DNA from 2 places in the Nonomuraea sp. NPDC004354 genome. Region 1 is predicted to be linked to the other one. Evidence: riboswitches for the same ligand, from Rfam matches in the RefSeq annotation. Region 1 holds a riboswitch; the other holds the start of a gene.
The links. Region 1 has a riboswitch for cobalamin ahead of cobN (cobaltochelatase subunit CobN). Riboswitches for the same ligand answer to the same signal wherever they lie in the genome.

Region 1 (5,400 bases):
CTCCAGATCGCCCTCCGCCTTGAGATAGGCCTCCCGCAGCTCTCGCAGCACGTCGGGATCCGGGTGCTCCCACATCCCCCGCTCGGCCGCCTCCAGCAGCCGCTCGGCGATGCCGTGCAGCGCCCACGGGTTCGACTTCTCCATGAACTCCCTGTTCACGGGATCGAGCACGTAGGTCTGCGTGAGCTTGTCGTACATCCAGTCGGCGACCACGCCGGTCGTGGCGTCGTAGCCGAACAGGTAGTCCACGGTCGCGGCCAGCTCGAAGGCGCCCTTGTAGCCGTGCCGCCGCATCGCGGCCAGCCAGTTGGGGTTCACCACGCGGGCCCGGAAGATCCGCGAGGTCTCCTCCGACAGCGTGCGCGTGCGCACGGCGTCCGGGCGGGTGCTGTCGCCCACGTACGCGGCGGGCGCGCGGCCCGTGAGCGCCCGTACGGTGGCCACCATGCCGCCGTGGTACTGGAAGTAGTCGTCGGAGTCGGCGATGTCGTGCTCGCGGGTGTCGATGTTCTTCGCCGCGACCGCGATCCGCCGGTAGGCGCTCTCCATGTCCTGGCGGGCCGGCACGCCGTCCAGGTCGCGGCCGTAGGCGAAACCGCCCCACACCGCGTAGACCTCGGCCAGGTCGGCGTCGTCCCGCCAGTTGCGGCTGTCGATCAGCGGCAGCAGGCCCGCGCCGTACGCGCCCGGACGGGAGCCGAAGACCCGCATCGTGGCCCTGCGCTCGTCGCCGTGCGTCTCGAGGTCGGCGGCGACGTGGGCGCGGACGTAGTTGTCGTCGGCGGGCTCGTCCAGGGCGGCGATCATGCGCACGGCGTCGTCCAGCATGGCCACGACATGCGGGAAGGCGTCGCGGAAGAAGCCGCTGATGCGCACCGTGACGTCGATGCGCGGCCGGCCGAGCTCGTCGAGCGGAACCGGCTCCAGGCGGGTGACCCGCCGGGAGGCGTCGTCCCACACCGGGCGGGCGCCCAGCAGCGCGAGGACCTCGGCGACGTCGTCGCCCGCCGTCCGCATGGCGCTGGTCCCCCACACCGACAGGCCCACCGAACGCGGCCACTCGCCGGTGTCGGCGCGGTAGCGGGCCAGGAGCGAGTCGGCCATCGCCTGGCCGGTCTCCCACGCCAGCTTGCTGGGGACGGCGCGCGGGTCGACCGAGTAGAAGTTCCTGCCGGTGGGCAGCACGTTGATCAGGCCGCGCAGCGGGGAGCCGCTGGGGCCCGCGGGGACGTAGCCGCCGTCGAGCGCGTGCAGGAGGTGGTCGAGCTCGTCACCGGTCCTGGCCAGCCTGGGCACGACCTCGGTGGCGGCGAACTCCAGGATCCGGACGACCAGGTCCCGCCGCGCGCCGGAGGGGGCGAGGACCGCGTCGGTCACCTCGCGGGCCGCCGCCACCTCCCAGCCGCGCGCCTCCATGCCCTCCACCAGCGCCCTGGCCGTCGACTCGGCCGCGTCCACGCTCGCCAGGCCCGCCGTACCGTCCTCGGCCAGCCCCAGAGCCTCCCGCAGGCCGGGCAGCGTCTCGGCGCCCGCCCACATCTGCCGGGCCCGCAGCATCGCCAGCACCAGGTCGACCCGCACCGACCCCTCGGGCGCCGCCCCCAGCACGTGCAGCCCGTCGCGGATCTGCACGTCCTTGACCTCGCACAGCCAGCCGTCCACGTGCAGCAGGAAGTCGTCGAACTCCGTGTCGTGCGGCCGGTCGGCCAGACCGAGGTCGTGGTCGAGCCGTGCCGCCTGGATGAGTGTCCAGATCTGCGCCCTGATCGCGGGCAGCTTGGCCGGGTCCATCGCGGCGATCGAGGCGTGCTCGTCCAGCAGCTGCTCCAGGCGGGCGATGTCGCCGTAGGTGTCGGCGCGGGCCATCGGCGGCACCATGTGGTCCACCAGGACGGCGTGCGCCCGCCGCTTGGCCTGCGTCCCCTCGCCCGGGTCGTTGACCAGGAACGGGTAGACCAGCGGCAGGTCGCCCAGCGCCGCGTCGGGCCCGCACGCGGCCGACAAGCCCGCCGACTTGCCGGGCAGCCACTCCAGGTTGCCGTGCTTGCCGACGTGCACGATCGCGTGCGCGCCGAACTCCGCCGACAGCCACCGGTAGGCCGCCAGGTAGTGGTGGCTGGGCGGCAGGTCCGGATCGTGGTAGATCGCGATCGGGTTCTCGCCGAAGCCGCGCGGCGGCTGCACCATCACCACGACGTTGCCCGCCCGCAGCGCGGCGAACACGATGTCGCCCTCGTGCACGAACAGCTCGCCGGGCGGCGGCCCCCAGTGGCGCTCCATCGCCTCGCGCAGCTCGGCGGGGAGCGTGCCGTACCAGGAGGTGTAGGTGGCGGCGGGCACGCGCACCGGGTTGGCCGCGAGCTGCTCCTCCGTCAGCCACTCCTGGTCCTGGCCGCCGGCCGCGATGAGCGCGTGGATCAGCGCGTCGCCGTCGCCCTCGGCGACGCCGGGCAGGCCCTCGCCCAGGTCGTAGCCCTCGCCGGCCAGCCTGGCCAGCAGTTTCACGGTGCTCGCGGGGGTGTCGAGGCCGACCGCGTTGCCGACGCGCGCGTGCTTGGTCGGGTAGGCCGACAGCATCACCACGAGCTTCTTCTCGGCGTTCGGGACGTGCCTGAGCCGGGCGTGCCGTACGGCGATGCCGGCGACGCGGGCCGCGCGCTCGGGATCGGCCGCGTAGACGGTCAGCCCGTCCGCGTCCACCTCCTTGAACGAGAACGGCACCGTGATGATCCGGCCGTCGAACTCGGGGATCGCCACCTGCGACGCCGCGTCCAGCGGTGACAGGCCGTCGTCGTTCTCCTCCCACGCCTGCCTGCTCGTGGTCAGGCACAGCCCTTGCAGGATCGGCACGTCCAGCTCGGCCAGCGCGCCCACGTCCCACGCCGCGTCGTCGCCGCCGGCTCCGGCCGTCGCGGGCCGCGTGCCTCCTGCGGCCAGGACGGTCACCACGAGCGCGTCGGCGGTCCGCAGCGTGTCGAGCAGGCCGGGCTCCGCCGTGCGGAGCGAGGAGCAGAAGACCGGCAGCGCGCGGCCGCCCGCGGCCTCGATCGCGTCGCAGAGCGTCCGCACGAAGGCCGTGTTGCCCGCCATGTGGTGCGCGCGGTAGTAGAGCACGCCCACGACGGGCCCCTCGGCGGCGGAACGCTCCCTCTCGAGCAGCCCCCAGGCCGGGGCCGGTTCGGGCGCCGCGAACCCGTTGCCGGTCAGCAGCACCGTGTCGGACAGGAAGGCGTGCAGCTCGGCGAGGTTGGCCGGGCCGCCGTGGGCGAGATAGGCATGCGCCTCGGCGCAGACGCCGCCGCTGACCGTCGACAGCTCCATGAGCTCGGCGTCGGGCGCCTGCTCGCCGCCCAGCACCACCACGGGCCGTGGTCCCGCGAGCAGCCGGTCGAGCCCCTCCTCCCAGGCCCTGCGCCCGCCGAGGAGCCGCACCACGACCAGGTCCGTGCCCTCGACCAGCGCGGGCAGGTCGTCGACCGTCAGCCGGGCGGGGTTTCCGAGGCGGTACGGCGCGCCGCTCGCCCTCGCGCTCAGCAGGTCGGTGTCGGAGGTGGACAGCAGCAGGACGGCCGTGCTCTCGGGCACAGGAACTCCTCCCTCGGGGTCCTCGCCCCGGTCGCGGGTGTCACGAGAGCGGGAGTCTCCTGGCTCCCGGATCGACGCTCACCCCGGCCTTCCCGTCCGTCGCCGGACAGTGGCCTGCGGTGGGGTTCGCTCCCCGGTCACAGTGGCGGGACCGCGCCGGCTTCGCACCGGCTTCCTCCGTCGCCCTCGTCTGTGATCAGACTAGAGGGTTTTGAACGGGTTACCATCCTCCCCGTGGACATAACCGACGTTTCAGGACACCTGCGCCCTGATGCGTGTCCCGGGGCCCTTCAGGTCCACACCGCCGCGGACGGCGCGCTCGCCCGGGTCCGCATCCCCGGTGGCGTCCTCACGGCGGCCCAGCTGGGCGAGGTGGCGGCGTGCGCGGCCGAGCTGGGATCGGGCGTGATCGAGCTGACCTCCCGGGCGAACCTCCAGGTCCGCGGCCTGCGCGTCACCCCCGCCCCGCCCGCCGCTCCACCTGCCGGGACGCCCGCTCGCCCGGCCCCGGCCGGCGTCGCGGCAGCGGACATGGCGCCGGACGGCATCCCCTCAGGAGCGGTGCCGGGCGCACCGCTCGCCGGCGCGGCGCAGGCGGGGGTTTCCGCGGGCGTGGCGCCGGACGGGCTTCGGGCGGGTCCCGGACCGGGCGCGGCCGCGGCGAGCGTGCCGGTCTTCGCGGCGCGGATGGCGGCGGCGGGGCTGCTGCCGTCGGCCACCCACGAGCGGGTCCGCAACATCCTCGCCTCACCGCTGGCGGGACGCGCCCCCTCGTCCCTGGTGGACGTCCGGCCGCTGGTCGCCGACCTGGACCGCCGGCTGTGCGCCGCCCCCGAGCTGGCCGCGCTCTCCGGCCGCTTCCTGTTCGCCCTGGACGACGGCACCGGTGACGTCCTGTCCTGCGGCGCCGACGTGACCTTCCTTGCCACCTCGCCCGTCGGCGGGGTGCTGTTGCTCGGTGGGGAACGGCAGGCCGTACCCGTGACCGTGTCCGGCGCTGTTCCGCTGATGCTCGCGGCGGCCTCGGTCTTCATGGAGCTGAGCGACGGCACCGCCTGGCGCGTCACCGACCTCCCGGACGGCCCGGCCCGGCTCGCCGCCCGCCTGAACCCGCCGACCACCCAGGACCCCGGCCCGGCGACTCCGCGACAGGACGCCCGGTTCCCCGGCCCGGCCCGGCAGGGCGACCAGACTCCCGCCCCGGCCCGGCAGGGGGACGACCAGGCTCCCGCGCAGGCCCGACAGGGGGACGACCTGGAGATGGTGGCCCCGGATGTCGAGACGGCCGCGCGCGGTGCCGGGGTGCGCGACGCGGGGACCCGCCCGCAGCGTGACGGCAGGGTCGCGCTCGAGGTGGTGGTCCCGCTCGGCCGCCTGTCCGCCGGTCAGGCCACGGCGCTCGCCGCCTGCGCCGCCGAGATCCGCGTCACGCCGTGGCGCACCGTCGTCCTGCCCGACCTGCCCGCCGACGCCGTCCAGCCGATCGCGGACCGGCTCACCGCTGCCGGGCTGGTCGCCGTCGCAGGGACGCCGTGGGCGGGCCTGTCGGCCTGCACGGGCCGCCCGGGGTGCGCGAAATCCCTGGCCGACGTCCAGCTCGACGCCAGACGCTGGGCGGAACGGCCCGGCCACGAACCACCGGCCCGCCCGGTCCACTGGGCCGGGTGCGAACGGCGGTGCGGCCGTCCGGCGGGGGAGGTGGTCGACGTCGTCGCCACCCCGACCGGCTACCGTGTCGCGGGCCGTACCGAAGAAGAGGGGATATGACCGACTACATCCGCGACGGCGCGGAGATCTACCGGCGCTCGTTCGCCA
Region 2 (5,400 bases), on a different contig from region 1:
GCCCCCGGAGAGGACCCGGTCACCGCGGGCGCGGGCACCGCCGAGGAATCCGGCGCGGCTTCCGCCGACGATCCCGGCGTGGCCTCTCCAGAGACGGCGGGCGTGGCTTCCGCCGATGCGGCGGTCGCGGGGTCCCCCGAGGAGGACGGTGCGGCCGAGGCGGCCGGCGTCGGGGTGGCCGAGGGGCCGCCCTTCACCGAGAACGGGATCTCCCCCTCGATCGGGTGCCCGTCGGTGGAGACCACGCGCCACCCGATGACGTACCGCCCGGCAGGCAGCGGCTCCGGCACCGCCACGGTGACGATCTTGTCATCCACCTTCGGCTTCCTGAGGGTGACGGCCGAGCCGTCACTGTCGTGCAGCACGATCGCGGGCAGCCGTACCGAGGAGGTGAACTCCAGCTCGATCTCCTCCACGGACGCCACCGTGGCGTTCCTGGCCGGCGAGCTGCTCTTGAGCCGGTCGTGCGCCAGCGCCGGCGTGGCACCGAGCACCACCAGCAACCAGCAGGCGGCCACCAGCACGAGGCCCCTGCGAACCGATCCCTTGCTCATGACAGCAGCCCCTCTCCGATCCAGCCGTCAGGGCCGCAGCCCGGCGGTATGGCGAAAACCGCCGAACCGATCGGCGTGGTCCATTCGTTCAGCAGGTCCGCCTCGGCCAGCCGTTCCTGCACGGGCACGAACTGGCGGGCGATGTCGGCCTGGTAGGAGGCGAACAGCAACCCGGTGTCGGCGCGGCCGTCGGCCGCGACGCCCTCGTCGTAGTTGTAGACCCGGCGCAGCATCCGCAGGTTCGGGTCGGCGACGTGGGCCCGGCGGATGTGCGCGTACTCGGAAATGACGGGGAATCCGGCGGGGGTGAGCTTGGCGTAGTCGGGCGCGTCGTGCTCGCGCCCGCCGGTCAGCGGGGCGCCGTCGGCCAGGCGGCGGCCCACCGTGAACTCCTTGGCCACGGTGTCGGCGGCGTCCCACGTCTCCATCTCGGCCCTGATCCGCCGCAGCACCAGGGTGGTGCCTCCCTGCAGCCGGCCGCCCTCCGCCGGGATCCAGACCGCCCGCTCGAACTCCGGCGTGCCGGAAACCGGGTTGACCGTCCCGTCGAGCTGCCCCATGACGTTGCGCTGGGTCAGCCCGCTCGGCTGCGTGTGCGCGGCCCGCCTGAACCCGCGCTGGGTCCAGCGCACCTTCGCGAACGCCCTGGCGTCCTTGACCACCATCCGCAGCGTGTGGGCGACGGTGAGCGGATCGTCGGCGCAGATCTGGACGAGCAGGTCCCCTCCGCTCCAGCGCTTCTCCAACTTGTCGATCTTGAAGGCGGGCAGCGGGGCCACCGACGCGGGCCGCCGCCCGGACTGCCCGGCCGCGGCGAACAGGCCGGGGCCGAACCCGAACGTGACGGTCAGCCTGGACGGCAGCGCCGCCAGCTCAGGCTCGGTGTCGGCGAGCGCGGGCCGTCCCTGGGTCAGCCGCCGGGCGTCGTCGGTCAGCAGCCGCATCATCCTGGACACCTCCTCGCGGCCGATGCCCTTGCGCAGGTCGAGCCCGACGAACACGGCGTGCGCCTGTGGCGCGGTCGCCACGCCCGCCTGGTGCAGGCCGTGGAACGGCTCGACCGCCCTGCCGTCGGCGACCACCGGGGGTGCCGTGACCGTGCCCGCCCCCGCGGCGGGGGCGGAGCCGGCGACGGCGGCCACCGCCGCCACGGCCCCGCCCGCCAGCAACCGGCGGCGATTCACCGCGAGCCCGAGCTCAGCCATGGTCGCCACTCATGTCCATGCCGGGCTGGTAGTCCTCCTTGCCCCCGGCGAAGTCCTTGCCCATGGCGGTGAAGGCGAACGTGCCGCCGCCCTCGAGGACGAGCGTGAACGGAACCTCCGCGCCCGGCTTCACCTCCTCGGTGACCCCCATGAGCATGATGTGGTCGCCACCGGGCTTCAGCACGTGGGAGCTCTTGGCGGGGATGACGAAGCCGCCCTTCTTCGGCTGCATCACCATCTTCCCGCCGGACTCCACCACCTCGTGCAGCTCCACCTTCGGCGACAGGGGGCTGCTGCCCGCCACGACGGTGACGGCCGTACCGGAGTTGTTGACGAGCGTGCCGAAGGCGGCGGTCATCCCCTTCTTCGTGGTCTTGATCCACGGGTCGGTGATGGTGAGCGCGGAAGCGGCAGCCGACTGCCCGGACGATCCGGACGGCCCGGACGGCGAGGCCACGGCGACCTGCTTCGGAACGGAGTCGGCCGCCTCCTGGACGCCACAGGCGGCCAGACTGGCCACGCCGATGACAACGACGATGACGCGCGAGAACATGGAAAGCCCTTCTTCCGGCTGAGCCGGCACTGGTGTCATGGCACTGATGTCGACCCGGCGCCCGTCACGACAGGGACGCCGGGGAGCACCCCTTTCCCGGGGTGGCCCGCATCGGCCTCCTCGAACGGGAGGTCAGGCGGGAACGGTGCGCATGACGCCAGGAGGGCCGCGCCGGCCCATCTCGTGGCCGAGCAGGATGGAACGCAGGATCACCGGCCGCTCGGCCGGCGCGGGGACGGCCGTGCGGGCCGCCGGATCGACGAACGCCAGCACCGCGACGAGCAGCCGTACGGCCAGCCGCCGCAGCAGCGCCCACAGGGCCGCCTCGCCGTGCGACATCCACAGCGCCGTCAGCCCGATCGCCCATCCGTGCATGACCAGCATGCCGAGGCCCGGCACCAGCCAGGACTGGCCGTGCGCGTGCCCCGCGACCACCGGCTCGACGGCATGGGCGCCGGCGAACAGCACGTGCAGCACCAGCTGCGTGGCGGCCAGGGTCACGGCGATCACGGCCGCCGACCGCTCCCGCCCGGCCAGCGCCTGGGCCGGCAGGAACGACACCAGCAGCGCCACCACCACCGACGGCGCCGACACCGACCCGCCGGCGAACACATGGGCGGCGATGCCGAGCATGACCGAGACCGCGGCGAAGGCGGCGGCTCGCAGAGCTCGAAGCGGCATCGTGGCTGACATGGCCCGGCCATCATCCCACGCTTACCCGCCGCCTCCCAAAGCGGATTCTTCGCCGCACAACCGACCTCGAGCACCACCTCCTGCGCCGAACGGGTGGACGGAGCGTGGCGCCTGACCCAGGGTGGGAGAACGGCCGCCGACCCGACCCACCGTAGGAAGAGAGGACCATGCCGCTCGCAGTCGCCACCCTCGCGCTTCTCGCCGCGACCCTCACCGCAGGCACCACCGCCCCTCCGCCCCCCATCACCGCAGGCGCGACCGCCCCTCCGCCCCCCATCACCGCAGGCGCGACCGCACCCCTGCCCGCCGCCCCCGCGGCCGCCACCCGTCGCCTTTCGACCGCCCCCGCGCTGGTGACCGCCGCGCCCCCGGTCAGCACCGCGTCCCGGTCCGCCGCGTCCCCGGTCACCGGCCTCTCCCCCGCGCCCAACCTGCGCGCCTGCTACGACGGCGCGTGCAGGCTCTCCCTCAGCCGGGCGGTGTCCTTCCGCGTCAGCTCGCGCTTCGGCATCACCAGGCTGGCCGTCACCTTCACCGGCGACCAGGTGAAGGTGAAGGGCACCGGTCCAGGCGTCAGCTCGCAGGCGCGACTGGGCGCGGGCACCACCGGATCGGTCAACGGCATCGGCGTCCAGGTGCTGTCCCTGTCCGCCGACCGGGTCGTCCTGCGGCTGTCCCCCCGGCGGTGACAGCCGTCCAGGCACGGCAGACGTCGCGGCGCACGCGTCCGCCCCCTCGCGCGAGGAAGCCTGGACGAGCCCGCACCGGCCGTGGTGACACTACCGCGGGCAGGGCGACGGAGTCCCGGCCGACCTCGCCGACCGGGCGGGTGAAGTGATCGGCTACCGTACTGCCCGGCGAACTGTTGCGAGGTGCCCCGCGTTCGCGGGGAGAATCGGGAAGCCGGTGAGAGTCCGGCACGGGCCCGCCGCGGTTACCGGGGAGCCTCCGCCCACGCGCGCGAGCGCAGTCACTGGCCCGACAGGGCTGGGAAGGCCGGCGGGCAGGCGTTGATCCGGGAGTCCGAAGACCGGCCTCGCGTTCACCGCCCCCACGGGGGCGCGAGTCAGCGGGAGCCTGCCCATGATCAGCCAGCTGTACGACGTCATCCACCGCCGCCGCGACGTGCGCGGCGAGTTCACCGGCGCGCCGGTGCCCGACGAGGTGCTGCACCGCGTGCTGTCGGCCGCGCACGCGGCGCCCAGCGTCGGCCTGTCCCAGCCGTGGGACTTCATCCTGGTGCGCGACCGCGCCGTCCGCGCCGCCTTCCACGATCACGTACGGCAGGAGCGGGACACGTTCGCGGCCACCCTCGACGGCGAGGCCGCCCGGCGGTTCGCCCGGATCAAGATCGACGGGGTGCTCGAGTCGACGCTGTCCGTCGTGGTCACCTACGACCCTGGCCGGGGCGGGCCCGCGGTGCTCGGCCGCCACGCCATCGCCGATGCCGGGCTCTACTCGGTGTGCCTGGCCATCCAGAACCTGTGGCTGGCCGCCACCGCCGAAGGGCTCGGCGTCGGCTGGGTGTCGTTCTACCGCGAGTCCTTTCTGCGGGACCTGCTGGGCGTCCCCGGCGTGGTGCGACCGGTCGCGTGGCTGTGCGTGGGCCCCGTCTCCCACCTGGAGGAGGTCCCTGACCGGGAACGGCACGGCTGGCGACGGCGCCGCCCGCTGGACGCCGCCGTCCACCACGACCGCTGGACCGGCGACCGGTGACCTGCGCCCGGCCGCCGGGTGGGAATGCCCGCGCGAAGCCCATCCGGGAGAGCCCCTCCTACGGGCGGGCCTTCCGCGGTCAGCGGAGCCGGTCGCGCAGGCGGGCGCACTCGTGGGCGAAGCGGGTGCCGCGCCCGCTGTCCGCGTGAGCGGACACGCACGGGATCTCGCCTCGGGCGCCGGTCCACGCCGCCACGTCGGTGGCCAGCGCCACCGCCGCGGTGTGGCCGGCGGTCGGCCGCTCCCCCCGGCCCGGCAGCAGCACCGGCAGCATCCCCCTGAGGATGTCCCAGACCTGCTCGTGCGCGCCCCGGCGGGCGGCGCCGGCGAGGGAGTCCAGCACCGGAGGGATCGGGTATCCGGCGCGGCGGATCAGGAACGCCAGCTGGCGGCCGACCGCCTCGGCGGGCAGGCTGTCCCGGGCCGCCATCCGCAGCAGCAGCGGCACCGCCTTCGGTTCGCCCTTGGCGAGGAAGTAGGCGAGCATGACCGCGATGGCGTCACCGGCCGGGCCGTCGGCGTCGGCGAGTATCGCCAGGTGCGGCGGGTAGATCCCGGGGCGGGTCCACCGGTACAGCAGGTAGGGCAGGTAGTTGACGGCGACGACCTCGCGGTGCGACGGCAGGACCGCCGCCCACCAGGCCATGGAGTTGCTGTGGTCGTCCCAGTGCCAGGACGA

Region 2: it holds a riboswitch for cobalamin, as region 1 does, so the genes downstream of both, bluB (5,6-dimethylbenzimidazole synthase) here and cobN (cobaltochelatase subunit CobN) in region 1, are expected to answer to the same signal.

The regions. Positions count from the first base shown of each region.
Region 1 covers NZ_JBSGDV010000013.1:179,857-185,256, forward strand. Annotated here, with positions in the region: gene ACWENQ_RS30555 (cobyrinate a,c-diamide synthase) at 1-28, shown strand, start outside; gene cobN (cobaltochelatase subunit CobN) at 1-3,585, opposite strand, end outside; cobalamin riboswitch at 3,621-3,808, opposite strand; gene ACWENQ_RS30565 (hypothetical protein) at 3,820-5,352, shown strand; gene ACWENQ_RS30570 (precorrin-8X methylmutase) at 5,349-5,400, shown strand, end outside.
Region 2 covers NZ_JBSGDV010000020.1:151,621-157,020, forward strand. Annotated here, with positions in the region: gene ACWENQ_RS38105 (copper resistance CopC family protein) at 1-554, opposite strand, end outside; gene ACWENQ_RS38110 (Dyp-type peroxidase) at 551-1,759, opposite strand; gene ACWENQ_RS38115 (copper chaperone PCu(A)C) at 1,752-2,312, opposite strand; gene ACWENQ_RS38120 (MFS transporter) at 2,445-2,993, opposite strand; gene ACWENQ_RS38125 (hypothetical protein) at 3,173-3,694, shown strand; cobalamin riboswitch at 3,864-4,058, shown strand; gene bluB (5,6-dimethylbenzimidazole synthase) at 4,089-4,721, shown strand; gene ACWENQ_RS38135 (hypothetical protein) at 4,801-5,400, opposite strand, start outside.